3 regions of the Clostridium sp. ETTB3 genome follow, and region 1 is predicted to be linked to each of the others. Evidence: predicted binding sites of a transcription regulator. Region 1 holds the regulator's gene; each other region holds the start of a gene.
What was found. The regulator NrdR, encoded in region 1, represses ribonucleotide reductase genes. The targets are predictions, from matches to a motif close to CACNANATNTNGTG.
Positions count from the first base shown of each region.

Region 1 (6,115 bases):
CTATTTTTTTTGTTGTTTTAACACTAAATTATTCTATTTTACGATAATCTATATTAATTTTATTTTATTAATGATATAGAGAGTAGTTATAAGTGCTATATTTTTAGGGATTTCTATTATAAATTTTAATATATATGCTAGAAGAAGTATATTTGGAAGTAATATGTAAAAAAACTTTGCTTAAAATTTAAGTTATACTCCTTTAAAATGACAAAAAAATTTTAAAGATAAAGCTATAATTTATTTATTAAGGAGGTGAGTAAATGGAAATATATATTGATGTATATATATTAGAAAATATAATAATTGATTTATTTTTATTATTACTTTCTTTTAAATTATTAAGATTTAATTTTAATAAAAGAAATATATATATCGCAGCTGTTGTTGGTGGTATATATGCGTTAGTTATTTTTTGTAATGTAAAGATTTTAAGTTCTATTGCTATGAGAATTTTAATGGTAGTTTTTATGATGTATATTTCTCTAGAAAATAAAAATTTAAAATATGTTTTAAAGTCGACTACGGTTTATTTTATGTTGACATTTATGTTAGGAGGAGCTTGTTTTGCAGCAGTACAAATGCAAAACTCTTATATAATTGGAAAAGCATTTGTTGTTCAAAGTAATTCAATAAAATATTTAGTGTTAATTATAGCAATTGCATTTATTTTTATAACTAGAATAGCAGATTTAATTAAGGAAAGAGCAGTAGTTAAAAATTTTTTATATGATATATATATTACAGAGGGTCAAAAATCAGTACTAACAAAAGGATTTTTAGATACAGGAAATGAATTAAGGGAACCAGTAACAAATTTACCTTGTATAATACTTGAAAGCAATTATTTCAATCAATTTGATGTTCCAGAGGATAAAGAATTTATTATTAAATACGATACTATAAATGAAATTGGTGAAGTTAAAGGATTTAAAGGCGATATAATGATAAGAAGTGAGGATAGCAATAGTTGGACAAAAATTAGTGCAATAATATGTAGGTGTGAAAGAAAATTAAGCAGGGAAGATGAATTTCATGCTTTATTATCAAGAGGTATAATATAGGGAGGATATATGGGAAAGTTAGTTATATTAATAAATAAGTTTTTATCTAAACTAAATATATTAAAAAAAAGAGTGGATTACATTGGTGGAAATGATGTTTTGCCACCTCCTTTAAAAAAGGAAGAAGAAGATGATTTAGTAGGAAAGTTATCTACTGAAGGTGAAAAGGTAAGAAATATACTTATTGAAAGAAATTTAAGATTAGTTGTATATATTGCAAGAAAGTTTGAAAATACAGGAGTAGCAATAGAAGATTTAATTTCTGTAGGAACTATAGGACTTATAAAGGCCGTTAATACATTTAACCCTGAAAAGAAAATTAAATTAGCTACTTATGCATCAAGATGTATAGAAAATGAAATATTGATGTACTTAAGAAGAAATACAAAAGTAAAAGCTGAAGTATCTTTTTATGAGCCTTTAAATATTGATTGGGATGGAAATGAATTATTATTGTCTGATATATTAGGAACAGAAAATGATACTGTATATAATTTAATTGAAGATGAAGTTGATAAGCAATTATTATTTTTAGCTCTTAAAAATTTAAATGATAGGGAAAAAGAAATAGTTAAGTTAAGATTTGGTCTTTCAGGAAAACCAGAAAAGACTCAAAAAGAGGTAGCTGACATTCTTGGAATATCACAATCTTATATATCTAGACTTGAAAAGAAAATAATAAATAGGTTAAAGAAAGAAATAAATAAAATGATTTAAGGTTGTCTTTAGTATAAAAGAATACTCTTACGGAAATAATTTTAAATGCAGTATGTTATTACTTCTGAAGGAGTGATTGACTTTGATTATAAACAAAGTTGAAATTTGTGGGGTAAATACTTCCAAATTACCAGTACTAAAGGAAAAGGAAAAAAGAGAGCTCCTATTAAAGATGAGAAATGGAGATACAAAAGCTAGAGAAACTTTTATTAATGGAAATTTAAGGTTAGTTTTAAGTGTTATTCAAAGATTTAATAATAGAGGCGAAAATGTAGACGATTTATTTCAAGTAGGATGTATTGGATTAATGAAATCTATAGATAATTTTGACTTAACACAAAATGTAAAATTTTCTACATATGCTGTTCCAATGATAATAGGGGAAATTAGAAGGTATTTAAGGGATAATAATTCTATTAGGGTAAGTAGATCTTTGAGGGATGTTGCTTATAAGGCTTTATTAGTGAGAGATAAATTAATAAAGGAAAATAATAAGGAGCCAACAATATCTCAAATAGCAAAGGAATTAAATATTCCACGTGAAGAGGTTGTATTTGCATTAGATGCAATTCAAGATCCAGTTTCATTATTTGAGCCTATTTATCATGATGGTGGAGATGCAATTTATGTTATGGATCAAATTAGCGATTCTAAAAATAGTGATGATAGTTGGCTAGAGAATATATCCATTAAGGAAGCTATGAAAAAATTAAATGATAGAGAAAAGTTAATTTTAACCTTAAGGTTTTTTAATGGAAGAACTCAAATGGAAGTAGCAGATGAAATTGGAATATCACAAGCACAGGTTTCCAGATTAGAAAAAACAGCACTAAAGCATATGAGAAAATATGTATAGGACTCTTTGAGTCCTATTTTTTTACAAAAGATTGGAGAAAGTGGCAAGTAGTGAGTGGCAAGTGACAAGTGGCAAGTAGCGAGTGGCGAGTGTCAAGTGGTAAGTGACAAGTTGTGGAAAAAGTTCAGCTTTAGCTGAATTTTAAGAAATTCCCTAATTTAGTTTGAAGTTTTTGGTTTGTAATTAATAGTTAAGGGAAAATTTAGCATTAGCTAAATTTAAAAAATATATTTTAAGAAATTCCTTAAGGAATTTTATCTATAACTTTTCACTTGTAACTTGTAACTTGTCACTAAATTAAGGTTTTCTTTTAATAAAATAATTCTAAGTGGCATATATATAATTATGATTATTGAAAATACATATTTGGGTGGGAGGAATAGTAATTATGGAAAGTGACTTAATTTTATATTCTGTAAATGCAATAAGAAGCATGGAGGTAGTTGATATATCAACAGGAAGTAAGCTAGGTTATATAAGTGATTTTAAAATTGACTTAGATACAAATAAAATAGTATCTATTTTTTTACCTTCTTCTAATAATAAGGGATGGTTTTCTAAAGAAGATGATATTGAAATTCCATGGGATAAAATTGTGAAAATAGGTGTAGATGTAATAATTGTAGATGCAACTGGAATAGAAATTACTCAACAAGATGAAAATAAAATATAGTAATAAGTAAAAAAAAATTGTATAATACATTTATAACTATATAGGAAAGGCGTGATTTATTTGAAGTGTCCTTTTTGTTTTTTTGATGAGAGTAAGGTTGTAGATTCAAGATCTACAGATGATAATACGACAATAAGACGAAGAAGAGAGTGTAGTAGTTGTGGAAGAAGGTATACTACTTATGAAAAAATAGAGGATATTCCAATTTTGGTTGTTAAAAGAGATTCTACAAGAGAAAATTTCAATAAAGAAAAAATTGTAAATGGGCTTATTATTGCATGTCAAAAAAGACCTATATCTAGAAAGCAAATTGAAGAATTAGCAGAAGATATTGAAAAAAGTATTTCTAATAATATGCTTATAGAAGTGGAATCTAGAATTATTGGTGAAATGGTAATGGAGAGATTAAAAAATATAGATGAAGTTTCATATGTAAGATTTGCATCTGTATATAGAGAATTTAAAGATATAACTACATTTATTGATGAAATTAATGTATTAAGAACTGAAAAAAAATAAAATGGACTACCTTATTTGGTGGTCTTTTTTCGTTCACTAATTTATATTAAAGTTAAAATCATGTTAAATATAAATTTATTAATTGGTAAATACTTAGTTATAATGTTAAAATACATTTATGAGGAAATAGAGGTGGATTATGAATTATTTAAATGTTAATGATTTTAAAAGTTTTAAAGATTTTTGGATTCTTGAAGGTGAGAAAATTAATGTGGTATTTTCTAATGCTAAAATGGGAAGAAGTTTTAATAGACATACAGAAGATGGAATAAAGAGTTTATTATCATTAAAAGAGGATTTTAATGTTAATGAAGTTGAATATATAAACCAAATTCACAGTGATAAAGTTTATATTTATAAAAAAGGTAAAAAGAACTTTATTGAACATGAGGGAGATGGAATAGTAACTAATGAAAAATCAACAATAATAGGTGCGTTTACTGCTGATTGTGTACCTGTAATTTTAATTGATGAAGTAAATAATGTTATTGCAGCAGTACACAGTGGATGGAAGGGAACTTTCAATAGTATTAGTGCAAGAGCTGTTGAAAAGATGATAAGTGAATATGGGTCAAATATTAAAAATATTAAAGCATATATAGGCCCTCATATAAGACAATGTTGTTATGAAGTTTCAGAAGAATTAAAAGAAAAGTTTATAAATAAATTTAATGAAATTCCTTGTGATAAGCTTTTTGATGGAAGAAATTTAAGTATGGAATTATGCATTGAAGATGATTTAAAAAAGATTGGATTAAATGAGCAAAATATTTATTCATTAAAATTATGTACACATTGTGAAAAAGAGAATAAATTGTTTTCTTATAGAGCAAGCAAAGGAGCATATGGAAGATTATTTGCATTTGTTTATATTAAATAAATTTTGGGGTGATAGGGAAATGGCAAATGAGAAAATATTAGTAGTAGATGATGAAGAATATATTTTAGAACTTATAAGCTTTAATTTAACTAATAATGGATATACTGTATTAACAGCAAATAATGGTATTGATGCAGTTAAAATTGCAATTGAAGAAAAGCCAAACTTAATTTTATTAGATTTAATGATTCCAGGAAAAGATGGGTATGATGTTTGTAAGGAAGTTAGAAGCAATATAGAAATTAAAAATATTCCCATAATCATGTTAACAGCAAAAAGTGAAGAAATTGATAAAATATTAGGTTTAGAATTAGGTGCAGATGATTATATTACTAAGCCATTTTCTGTTAGAGAATTACTAGCTAGAGTTAAAGCTGTTTTAAGAAGATTTTCAATGGATGAAATTAAAAGTAATATAGTTGATTTTGGAATCTTAAAAGTAGACTTTGAAAAAAGGGAAATTCATGTTAAAGATAAAAAGCTAGATTTAACTCTTAAGGAATTTGAGTTACTTGAAATTTTAATTAAAAATAAAGGGAAAATATTAACTAGAGATATACTTCTTGATAAAATATGGGGTTATGAATATATAGGTGAAACAAGAACTGTAGATGTTCATATAAGATATTTAAGAAAGAAAGTAGAAGATGATGATAAACATCCTAAATTTATTGAAACTATAAGAGGAGTAGGTTATAGATTTAATCCAAATTGTTAAATTATGAAGAAAAAGATTATAACTTTAGTAGTTATTACTGTAATTTTTGCATTGGTAATTGTAACGAGTTGTTTTATAGGATTAGTTAATATAAGTACCATTAAAGATGCAAAAGAAACATTAGCAATATATAATGAGTGTGTGGCAAGAGAAGATTATAAAGATTCAAAATTATTATCACTATATAAGTTTAAAGATAATTTAGTTAGATTTACTGTGATTAATAAAGAAGGAGAGGTAATTTTTGACAATGAAATTGCTAAGTTAGATAATCATAATAATAGACAAGAAATTATAGATGCATTTAAAAATGGTTCTGGAAGCAGTGTAAGATATAGTGCGAGCTTATCAACCAGCATGGTTTATGTTGCAACTAAAATTGATGACAATACTGTTATAAGGAGTTCAGTTCCAGTAAATAATATTAGAGTGTTTACTTCAGGGACTTTAAAATACTATATTGCAATTATATTATTAGTGTTTGTTTTATCATTATTTCTTGCAGTAAAGCTTGTTAAAATAATTGTTTATCCAATAAATGAACTTCAAAAGGTTACTTCTAAAATCGAAAATGGAGATTTAAATAAAAGAGCGATTATTTATAATTATGATGAAATAGGCTTTTTAGCACAAACATTTAATAATATAGCAGATCAACTTGAAATAAGAATAATAGATTCTTTAGATA
Region 1 covers NZ_CP199832.1:1,729,051-1,735,165, reverse strand. Annotated here, with positions in the region: gene ACUN06_RS08570 (sigma-E processing peptidase SpoIIGA) at 264-1,064, shown strand; gene sigE (RNA polymerase sporulation sigma factor SigE) at 1,074-1,781, shown strand; gene sigG (RNA polymerase sporulation sigma factor SigG) at 1,864-2,637, shown strand; gene ACUN06_RS08555 (YlmC/YmxH family sporulation protein) at 3,026-3,310, shown strand; gene nrdR (transcriptional regulator NrdR) at 3,371-3,829, shown strand; gene pgeF (peptidoglycan editing factor PgeF) at 3,969-4,709, shown strand; gene ACUN06_RS08540 (winged helix-turn-helix domain-containing protein) at 4,729-5,427, shown strand; gene ACUN06_RS08535 (ATP-binding protein) at 5,431-6,115, shown strand, end outside.

Region 2 (6,115 bases), 1.2 Mb from region 1:
TCCTATAAGAGATGAAGTTGAAGTGAAAATAGAACCTGAAGAGACCAAAAAAGAATTTGCAGAATCTGAAGAATCAGAAATAATTGAAGAAAATGAACCTAAGGAAAATTTAAGAGGTAAATTTGAAGATTATGAAGATGAGATTGAAGCAAATAAAGAATTTGATCCTATAAATGGTAAAATAAGAGGTAGTATTGGTGAATATTTTGAATCAATAGTAGATGGGTTTGAAAGGGATACTGATAGTATAGATGAATTAAAATATACAAAATGGTATAAAGTGCCAGTTAATGATTTGCGTGAAATGTGCAATATGAATAATTATAATAAATATACATTAGCTTATTATCCAATGTTAAATTATTACCCATATATTAAAAAGTATGGATTTTTTATGATTGGATATAAATGTGATTCAAAGGGAAATCTAAAACATATTATTTATGGAGTGCCAGGAAAGAAAGATAAGGATGAACAACCTTATGATGGACGTACAGGATTTGTAACTTGGGTAAGTATTAAAAATAATGCTAATAATGGTTGCTGGTTAATGTTTTATGATTTTAAAAATTCAACAGTGGTTGTCCCAATGAAATAATCAAGGAAAACATAATAAATTAAATAACATATTTAAATATTCATTAAAGATTAATATAGCAATTTAATTTGCTAATATTGGAATAAAGTATTATAATTATCTTTATTAGGAGAAGCTTATGCTTCTCCTATTATTTTAATTGGAATTTAGAGGAGATACAAATGTCAAAAACATTAAAAAATTATATTTTATTTATATTTTTAATAATATTAATTTTTAATTTTTCGGGCTGTACAATTATGGAAAAGATCGAAGAAAAGCTTGGATTAAAAAATGATTATTTTGAATATTTAAATTCAAATGATATAGAACAAATTAGTATTCAAAGCACAAGAGATACTGGATTTAAATTTATAGTTACAGAGGCTAGTGCTATTAAGGAAATATATAGTATATTATCTAGAGCAAAGGTAAGTGAAAATAAATCAAGTTTAGACCCAGATTATAAGTTTGAATTTGATTTAGGAGATGAAATAAAAGAATTTAATTATGTTGTAGGAACTGAAGATGGTAATTTTTATAATGATGATAATGTATTTTCAGTTTCTAAGAGACTTGATGAAGTAATAATAAAGAATTTATCTTTTATTAGAAAGCCTAGAGATTTTGATTATATTTATTATCAAACTATATTAGAAGTATTACAAATAGTAAATAAAAATCAAAGTTTAAAAGATTATAATGTAGGAGTAAATATAAGTGGTGATATTGATTGTTTAAAATATGTATTTTCTAGTGATTTAAATAAGTTTTTAGCAGAAGCTAAAAAAATATCTCCTAATATAGAACTAGTAAATAATAATGAACCTAATTTTGATATAGTTATTACAGTAAAAAATAGAGGTTATGATAGTAGTAATTTTAAAACATTGATTACAGTAAATAATAAAAGAGAAAGTACAGAAAATAAGTATTATGTTGTAGCAGTTAATGAATTTAAGGAATGGAATATAGATGTTTTAGAAAATAAGCCTAGTGGATGGTAAAAATAAAAATACACCATATAGCTCAAAAAAGCTATATGGTGTATTTTTTATGCAGTAGTTATATTTGATTTAAGAATTTTAATTAACTTTTCTATTGGTAAAAATGCTAACAAAACTAAACAAATTAATAATTCTCCACCTACAGCTAATCCATTAACAGTTAAAGAATAAACTATTGGTGACATACCTTCAGGTGCATATGAACCAAAGAATACAACACCAGAAATAAAATGAAAAATAAATCGCAACATCATACCAATGCTTGCCCCTAAGTATTTATTCTTAAAAAATCCTGCAGCTCCAACAGCCATAAAAGGTAATGGATAATCAAAAAGAACTTGAATAGGGTTTAATATATATGGATCTAATATTAATTTAAATACTCCAAAAAGGAAACCAGTAAATAATCCCACAGATGGGCCATAAACGAAGGAAATAATCATTATTGGAATCATACTTCCTAAAGAAATGCTTCCACCACCGTTGGGAAGAGAATAAATTTTAATCATATCTAATATGAATGCTAAAGCAATAGCTAGTCCTATTCTTGCAATTAATTTTGAGTTTAATTTTAAAGATTTAAATTTTATAAATGCAATTAATAAGATAGCACAACCAAATAATGTAATTAATGTTAATGGGTTGCTAAAAATAGTTTTTAAATTTTCAACAAGTGTTGATAGAAAATTTGACATAAAAAAATACCTCCTTATTTGCGTAAGAGGGTACCACAATAATAGAATATATATTTTTTTATTCTATAATAGCTTCCCTACGCTGGAATTATCCAGATCAGGTTAAAAGGGTTGATGAAAATTCATCTCTCAGCATTAGGCACCCCTAGCAACTTTATATACTAATTTTAGGTAAAAAATTATAGAAAGTCAACAGTTTTATTAATGTTTTGGATTGCTTTATAATTTGTATTTGTAGATTTATTAAATAAATTAGTTAAACTTATATTAGTACCTAAAGGTATAAGAGTTTCAAATGAAGTTAATGGAATGGTTATGATAGAATCATCTTCTAATAAGATAAAAGCATCATTACCTGTATAATCTAATATCATACCTTTCATAATTTTAACACCATCCTAATAAATTTTTATTAGTTTACCCTTAAATTTAAATAAAAATACACTTAGAAATAATATCTAAGTGCATTTTTATAAATATAAATCCTTATATACAATTTGAAAAACCATTAAAGATTCTTCAATTTTATGTTTTAGTAAACTCTTTCTATTATCAAATTCTTTTTCACCTAAAGGAGTTAGTGAATAAAATTTTTGGAATTTTTTTTTAGGATCATTCCATTGTCCTATTACTAATCCTTCTTTTTCTAATTTTTTTAATAAAGGATATATTCCACCGGTGCTAGGAGTCCAAAGTCCATTTGTTCTTTCTGAAATTTTTGTGGAAATTTCGTTACCATTTGTAGGGCCTGATTTTAAAATATGAAGTACATAAATTGGTAATAGACCTTTTGTAAAAACTTGACCAACAGCTTCTTTTTCCTTTTGTACTTTTTTTATTTCTGCAAGTTTTGCTTTATATTCTTCATATAATCTTTTTTCCTCAGTTTTAAGGTCATTTATGTTATTAAAATCAAAATCACTCATAGTTTATTTATCCATTTTAACTGAAAAACCAAATAATCCAGGACCAGAATGAACACCAAGTGCAGGACTTATTTCTGCAATTTTAATTGATGATATGTTTGGTAAGTTTTTTATAGCTTCCATATATTTAATAGCTTCTTCTTCACATCCTGCATGTAAAACAGCAACTTCACATTTACATTTTTCTAGGTAGCCCTTTAATAATTCTGTCATTTTAGATAAAGATTGTTTTCTTCCTCTAACTTTAGTAACAGTATAATATACTCCATTTTCATCTGTAGTTATTATAGGTTTTAAATTTAAAAGTTCACCTACTGTTCCAGCAAGTCTTCCAATTCTTCCACCTTTTTTTAAATATTCTAATGTATTAAGTGTAAAATAACCAGTAATTCTTTTTCTTATATTAGGTATTTCAGAAACTATTTCATTAAAACTTTTTCCTTCTCTTATAAGCTTTGCAACTTCTAATACTATTTCACCTTGAGGATAAGCTAATATTTTGGTGTCATAAACAAAAGAAGTTAAGTTTGGATGATCTTCTAAAGCTAATCTTAAAGCATTATAACTTCCTGAAAGTCCACTAGAAATTGAAATACAAATTACATGAGTATAACTTTCTTCTTCTAATTTATTTAAAATTTCTTCAGTATCTTTAGCACTAGGTAAAGATGTTTTAGGAATTTCATTTTCTAAATTTTTATAAACTTCTGAAGGAGAAATATCTATTCTATCTCTATATTCAGCATTAGAGTAAATTATTCTAAGTGGTAATAAATTAATATTATTTTCTTTTAATGTATTTAAATCAAGATCGCATGCGCTATCTGTAATTAAAGCAATTTTTTGCATATAAAAAATCCTCCGATTAATTAAATTATATTATTAGTATATCATATAAGATAACATTATCAATAGTGATAATGTTAATATTATCAATATTGATAATGTTGATTAAATATATGGATAAAAATAAGAAAATTTAAAGTAAATTCCAGGAAAATATTTACAAGTAAAATGAGTAGAGGTAAAATGTATATGTATATAAAAAAATACACAATATATTGTGTATAGGAGGCGGGGAAATGCTATATGTAGTTAAGAGAGATGGCAGGGAGGTTGAATTTAATACTGATAAAATTAGGAATGCAATAAAAAAAGCAAGTAATGAAGTTGGAGAGTCATTAAAAGAAAGTGAAGTATTAATTTGTATTCAAAGAGTAATAAAGTATATAGAAGAATCTCAAAAAGAAAAAGTATCAGTAGAAGAAGTACAAAATTTAGTAGAAAAAGCATTAGTTGATAGTGGACATACAAATATTGAAAAAGCTTATTCTGCATATAGAAGAGAAAGAACTAGGGTTAGAGATATAAAATCTGATTTAATGAAAGTTATAAAAAAAATAGGAGTAGAAACTGATAGAGATAATGCTAATGTTGGAAATAATTTTAGTTCTAAATTATTAAGGATAGCATCAGAGTCTAATAAGTGGCATAATCTTTATAATATGCCCAAGCATTTAGCTAAAGCGCATGAATTAGGAGAATTATATTTTCATGACCTTGATTCATATAACTTGACTACGAATTGTTTGCATATACCTACTGGAGAAGTTTTAAGTAGAGGATTTAATACTGGTTATGGAACGATAAAAGCACCTAAACGAATAGAAACAGCAGCAGAATTATCATGTATATTATTACAATCAACTCAAAATGATATGTTTGGGGGGCAATCACATCCTGATTTTGATAATGATATGGCACAATTTATTGAACCTACAAGAAACGAAATAAGGGAGGAGTTATTAGAATTAGGAATAGAAGAAAAAAGGTTAGATGATTTAGTAGAAAAAAAATTAAGAAGTAGAATTCATCAAGCTATGCAAGGGGTTGTTTATAATTTAAATACAATGCATTCAAGAGCAGGTTCACAAGTGCCTTTTTCATCTGTAAACTTAGGAATACCAAATTCAAATGATGCAGCATTAATTTGTGAAATATTTCTAAGGGAATATGAAAAGGGATTAGGAAAAGGTGAACAACCTATATTTCCTAATATAATTTTTAGAGTTAAAAAAGGAGTTAATAGGGAGCAAGATGATCCTTATTACTATTTATTTAAAATTGCATGTGAAGTTGCATCAAAGAGAATGAATCCAACATTTATGAATATAGATGCTGATTTTAATAAGGAATATTATGATAAAGGGTATATTCCAGCAACAATGGGATGTCGGACTTATTTAATGAAAAATGTTAATGGAGAACCAGGATGTAAAGGAAGGGGAAATATAGCACCAATAACAATTAATCTTCCTAGGATAGGTATAGAAGCAAATAAAGATATAAATAAATTTTTTGAAATATTACAAAATAGATTAACATTGGCAAAGGAAGCTTTGCTTCATAGATATAGTATTTTAAAAAAATTAAAAGTTAAAGATTTACCTTTTGTAGCGGGGCAAGGTTTGATGAGGGGGTCAGAAGATTTAATGCCTGATGATTCTATAGAGCCAATTCTTAAACAAGGAACATGGGCAATTGGATTTATAGGTCTTGCAGAAACTCTATATGCATTAATTGGATCACATAATGGGGAAACAGATGAAGCAAGAAATTTGGGACTAAAGATAATTAAATTTATAAGGGAATATACAGATAAATTAGTTGAAGAAACACAATTAAATTGGAGTTGTTATGCAACACCAGCAGAAGGATTATCAGGAAAGTTTATAAAAAAGGATAAAAAAATATATGGAATTATAAAAGGAGTTACAGATAAAGAATATTATACTAATAGTTTTCATATTCCTGTTAATTATAATATATCAATAAAAGATAAAATTGATATAGAAGCACCTTATCATAAACTTTGTAATGCAGGACATATTTCTTATATAGAGTTAGATG
Region 2 covers NZ_CP199832.1:114,514-120,628, forward strand. Annotated here, with positions in the region: gene ACUN06_RS00525 (DUF7922 domain-containing protein) at 1-598, shown strand, start outside; gene ACUN06_RS00530 (hypothetical protein) at 760-1,584, shown strand; gene thiT (energy-coupled thiamine transporter ThiT) at 1,632-2,279, opposite strand; TPP riboswitch at 2,337-2,436, opposite strand; gene ACUN06_RS00540 (hypothetical protein) at 2,459-2,662, opposite strand; gene ACUN06_RS00545 (PadR family transcriptional regulator) at 2,750-3,205, opposite strand; gene ACUN06_RS00550 (DegV family protein) at 3,209-4,054, opposite strand; gene nrdD (anaerobic ribonucleoside-triphosphate reductase) at 4,288-6,115, shown strand, end outside.
Region 2: the regulator NrdR is predicted to act here: its motif matches at 4,258-4,271, upstream of nrdD (anaerobic ribonucleoside-triphosphate reductase).

Region 3 (6,115 bases), 910 kb from region 1:
ACATGAACATGATATGAATTTGTATAATATAATTTATCAGTTACATTTTGTATTTCTCCAAATCTTGCTTTATCGATTCTACAGAATCTATATATTAAGCTTTCTGCTGGTGTTCCATAAAGGCCAAAACCTAAACCAGTTTCTGCTTTCCATTTATCACATTTCTCTTTCATATAATTCATTACTTCTAATGCAAATTTTTCTCCTTCTTTAGAAGTGTGAGTTACTCCAAGCATTGCTTGAACCATTTCTGCTATACCAACATATCCAAGAGAAATAGTTGAATATCCACCTTTTAATAGCTTATCAATTTTTTCACCTTTTTTAAGCCTTGCTATAGCTCCATGTTGCCAATGTATTGGACTTGAATCAGATGTTACTCCTAATAACATTTTATGTCTTGTCATTAATGCATCTTTACAAAGTTCTAATCTTCTATCTAGCATTTCCCAAAACATTTCCATATCTTTATCAGCCATTATAGCTATTTGTGGTAAATTTAAAGATACAACTCCTTGATTAAATCTACCATAAAATTTATAATTTCCTTTTTCATCCTTCCAAGGACTTAAGTGTGATCTGCACCCCATTGGTGGGAAAGTATTCCCTTCATAATTTTCTCTCATTATCTTAGCACTTTGATAATCTGGCACTAATCTCTTAGCTGTACATTTAGCTGCAAGCTTAGTTATATAATCATATTTACCACCTTCAAGACAATTATGCTCATCAAGTAAATAAACTAACTTAGGGAATGCTTCTCCAATTTCTTGCCCTTTATAATTTTTCATTCCTTCAAGTCTTTGTCTTATCATTTCCTCACAAATCATTGCCATTTCTTCTTCATATGGATTACCGTCTTCTATCTCTAGGTAAATTGTACTAAATGGAGCTTGACCATTTGTAGTTTGTAATGTAGATAATTGATATCTTATAGTTTGAACCCCATCTTTAAGCTCTTTCATCTTAATATCTTTAGCTAATTTAGTAGCAATAGATTCATCATTAAACATTTCCATATAATGATTAAATGCTTTTTCTTCAGTCACTTTTAAATATTTAGATAAATGTTTAATTGTTATACTTTGTCCACCATATTGATTTGATGAAACTTGAGCAATTATTTGTGTTGCTACTGTACATGCTGTACCAAAACTCTTTGGTTCTTCAACTAATTTTTCATTAATTACTGTTCCATTAGTAAACATATCTTCTAAATTAATTAAACAACAATTAAACATAGGTGATATTGTATAATCCATGTCATGCCAATGGATTGCTCCTTCATCATGAGCTTGCACTATATGAGCAGGAATAAGTTTTCTTCTTGCAATATCCTTAGATACTTCTCCTGCAATTAAATCTCTTTGAGTAGCAGAAACTACTGGATTCTTATTTGAATTTTCCTTCATTACATCTTCATTTTTTTTACTTAATAGCTCTAATATACTATCATCTGTAGTATTAGTGTTTCTTTTAAATTCTTGTACAGCTCTATAACCCTCATAAGCTCTTGCAGTTTCAGCTTGACCATAATGAACTAATCTATCATATACATATTTCTCTATTTTATAGATTGTTGCAACATCCTCTTCCTTTGCAAAATACTTTTCTGCGTCATTTGCTATTAATCTTGCAATGTCAGGTAATAATATTCCACTACCATTTTTCATTGATTTAGTAATAGCTTCTCTTATTTTGCTTTTATTAAATTCTACTGTACTTCCATCTCTTTTAATAACTTTCAATAATACCACTCCTTAAATTAAGTATATTCAAATTATGTAACGTATAAAATCACATAAAAATAGTGCTTATTTTTATACCGCCATCTTAAATACACAACATATTGTACTATTATTTCTTTTTTAATACAATATATAGTAGTTAGTGTATTTTTGAATTTTAAGTATTTTTACTTATAAGCACTTCACTTTTCTCTTTATATCTATAACTTATATATTTTTTTAGATAAACTTATTTACTTTTTTTTCTAATTAACTTAACAATATTTTTCATTATACTACATAAATTTTTATAAAACAGTACTTGAAATTTATCTCATTCTATGCTTTTTTATACGAGACTTTCCTCAAATGTGATTATTGCTTGATTTATAAAAAAATTTTTTTATAAGAAATAAAAAGGCATATCAATGCCTTTTTAATAAATTATAAATATTATAAATTGTTTAAATCATATGGTGTATTTTGATAAACACAGTAATTAAGCCAATTACTAAAAACTATATTTGCAGTACCTCTCCACGTAACAATTGGCATAAGATTAGGATTATCTTTTGGAAAATAATTTTTAGGCTTATTAATTTCTAACCCCTTATTAACATCCCTAAAATACTCATCACTTAATGTATTTCTTTCATATTCTAAATGACCTGTAATAAATATTTGTCTTCTATTTTTATTGGCAACTATAAATATTCCTGCTTCATCAGATTCCGATAAAATTTCTAGTTCTGGTACTTTTTCAATATCTTTTCTCTTTACTTCAGTATGTCTAGAATGCGGTGCATAAAATTTATCATCCAATCCTCTCGTTAATTCAGCATTTTTATCATTAATATAATGTTGAAAAACTCCAAACATTTTTTCTTTTAATTGATATTTTGGAATTCCATAATGGTAACTTAACCCTGCCTGTGCTCCCCAACAAATATGTAATGTTGAAAATACATTACTTTTACTCCATTCCATTATTTCCTTTAATTCTTCCCAATACATTACCTCTTCAAATTCTAACTGTTCAACTGGTGCCCCTGTTATTACTAACGCATCAAACTTTTCATCCCTTACATCATTAAAAAAACTATAAAACTTATCCATATGTTTAAATGATGTATGAGTTGATTTATAACTTTCCGTTTGTAATAACGTAATTTCAACTTGAAGTGGTGTATTAGATAAATATCTAAGTAATTGATTTTCAGTTTGAATTTTTTTAGGCATTAAGTTTAATATTGCTATTTTTAATGGCCTTATATCTTGTTTTCCTGCTCTTTCATTATTCATTACAAATATATTTTCATCAGATAAAACCTTAAATGCAGGTAAATCTCTTGGAATTTTTATTGGCATAGCCCCCTCCTCCTTATATACCTATTAAATCATATTTTTTACATTTTTAGAACATTTATTATCAATATTAAAATATTAATCAATTCAGTTTATAAAAATGGTAAGTTAGTTATGCAAAATAATAAACTTTTACTTAAAACTAATAATTTAAATTTACAAAACGATTTATCTAAAAAAATAAACTTACCTAATCTTAATAAAGATAGTTTTAAAATAAGTTCTAAAAATAAATGGTGGCATAATTGTTGTTAAGGAAGGTAAAACCTTAGCTTCTATTTCTCTAGAAATAGGTGGAATTATTATCTCTCGTTCATCAAAAGAAGTAATTTCTGATTTAAATAATTTACATTCTTCACTAAAAGCAATTTCATCTAAAATTGACTTTAATCCTTTTTTAACATTATCATTTTTATCATTACCTGTTATTCCTGAAATAAAAATAACTGATAAATGATTATTTGATGTAACAAACTTTAAATTTATTCCTATTTGTGAATAAAAATATAACATAAAAGACTTGTCCGCTTTAAAATGTACTCTTAATCAAGACATTTTATTCAAAGACAAGTCTTTTATAATTAACTTAAAACAAATTTTTCTATTGCTTTTGCAACACCATCTTCTTCATTTGAATCTGTAATATAATTTGCAGCTTCTTTAACTTCTTCAAAACCATTAGCCATTGCTACACCCATTCCAGCATAAACAATCATATCAAGGTCATTTTCAGCATCTCCAAAAGTCATTACTTCTTCTTGCTTAACTCCTAAATGATCAGCTAAAAGTTTAACTCCTGTTCCCTTATTTACTTCCTTATTTAAAAATTCTAAGAAATATGGTGTACTTCTTACAACTGTATACTTTTCATATACTTCTTTTGGTAAATTATCTACAGCCTTTTGTAAAACTTCTGGCTCATCAATCATCATTACCTTTATTATGCTATGATCATCTTCTATTTTATAATAATCATTAATTCCTATCTTTATATTATTTATATTAGCTTCAACTTCTGTATATTTACTATTTTTAGGAGTTATTAACCCATATACTTCTGAAAAAGCATGAATATTAACACCTAACTCTTTACTTAATTTATGTAAATAATGTAAGTCTGCACCAGTTAATGCTATTTTAGAAATAATTTCTCTAGATTTTGTTTTTAAAACTAATCCACCATTATAACTTAAAACGTAGTCATTTTCACCAAGCATGTCTAGTTCTTCTAAATATCTACTAACACCATCAATTGGTCTCCCAGTAGCAATTACAACATTAACACCTTTTTCTCTTGCTTCCTTTAATGTTTTCTTAGTTCTATCTGAAACAGTTTTATCATTTTTAAGAAGCGTTCCATCCATATCTATTGCTATTAACTTATACATAAATTCCTTCACCATTCCTTAATACAAAATTCCGTTTTATTATATCATAAAAAAAGTTTTTGTACATATTTTATAATTTCACTAACTTTTAAAACATAATACAATCATTTTATCAAAAAGGCTGTAATTTATAAAAATTTTACTTTATAAACCACAGCCCTTTTCTATCTATAATTATTTACATTTTCTTCTCATTCTTTTACTCTTATATCCTAAATAAGAATTTGCTATATCCTCAAATCCATCTTTATTAAGACATTCTATAATAATTGCAAAAATTTCATATGTTGATGAAAGACCATCTTCTCCTCTTAATCCTTTTAATTCCTTCAATACCCTAGCGCTTATATTTTTTAAATCTGATTCATTTATAATAGTGTTACTATCAATAGATGCACTTAATATACTACTTCTAACCTTAATAATATCAAAACTTTGAATTCGCCCATCTTTTTTTATTACCTTCACTATAAATACACCCCCGTATTAAAATTACATACTATAATAAAATCATTAAACGTTTTCTAAAATGTTTTGAATAATTTATCTTCACTATATTATATATAAATTCAGTTATATTTAACATTTATTTAATACATTCGTAAAATATATTATAAATATTTTTAGGAGTATTATTTTTATGATCCTATTAAATAAACTTAAAAATATTTATCGTCTATTTAAATATGAATCAAGTATTCTATCTTATTCCTTAAGAAGTACACAATCATATGAAACTAACATTACTAAATTTATAAACAATAGCTCACTTTCTAGTAAAACAAAATATCTTATATGGGTTGATACTATTAACTTTAAAACAAATATATTTAAAGGACAACAACATAATTGGATATTAATTAATTCTTATATTTGTACAATAGGAAAACCTACTTCTCCTACTATAAAGGGAATCTTTTATGCTGGTCCTAAAGGCTATTCATTTGGTGAAGCAAGAGGATTTCGTTGTTTATATTACACTCAAATAAAAGATAATTATTTATTTCACTCTATTCCTTATAACTTAGATGGAAGTATAAGAGACCCGAGACTTGGACTGCAATTAACAGATGGTTGTGTTCGTCTTGCAACTAAAGATTCCAAATGGATTTATTATAATGTTCCATCTGGAAGTACAATATATATATCTTAATATATTATATGATATACACCAAAATACTTCTTTGCTAAAAAAAGCACCATATAGTAAAATAAATACTACTATAGTGCTTTTTAAGTTATTTTTAATAATTATTCATTTATCTTTTCTGGTTCTGAATAATTTATTCCTTTTGTATCTACTCTTATTTCTTCAATAACAACATCATTTAATGGCTTATCATTAGAATTAGTTTCCACTGAATTTATTTCTTTTACAATGTTTAAACCATCTATTACTTGCCCAAATGCTGCATATTTATCATTTAAATGTGGAGCTTCATCTGCCATAATAAAGAATTGACTTCCAGCTGAATCTGGATTATTAGTTCTTGCCATAGATAATATACCTTCTGTATGTTTTAAATCATTAAACTTATATCCATTTTCAGAAAACTCCCCTTTAATTGAATATCCTGGTCCACCTGTACCATTACCATTTGGACATCCACCTTGAATCATAAACCCTTTAATTAC
Region 3 covers NZ_CP199832.1:815,288-821,402, reverse strand. Annotated here, with positions in the region: gene nrdD (anaerobic ribonucleoside-triphosphate reductase) at 1-1,748, opposite strand, end outside; gene metA (homoserine O-acetyltransferase MetA) at 2,181-3,095, opposite strand; partial or broken gene ACUN06_RS04025 (adenine deaminase C-terminal domain-containing protein) at 3,319-3,549, shown strand; gene yidA (sugar-phosphatase) at 3,674-4,480, opposite strand; gene ACUN06_RS04015 (ATP cone domain-containing protein) at 4,655-4,948, opposite strand; gene ACUN06_RS04010 (L,D-transpeptidase) at 5,121-5,633, shown strand; gene ACUN06_RS04005 (peptidylprolyl isomerase) at 5,732-6,115, opposite strand, start outside.
Region 3: the regulator NrdR is predicted to act here: its motif matches at 1,841-1,854, upstream of nrdD (anaerobic ribonucleoside-triphosphate reductase).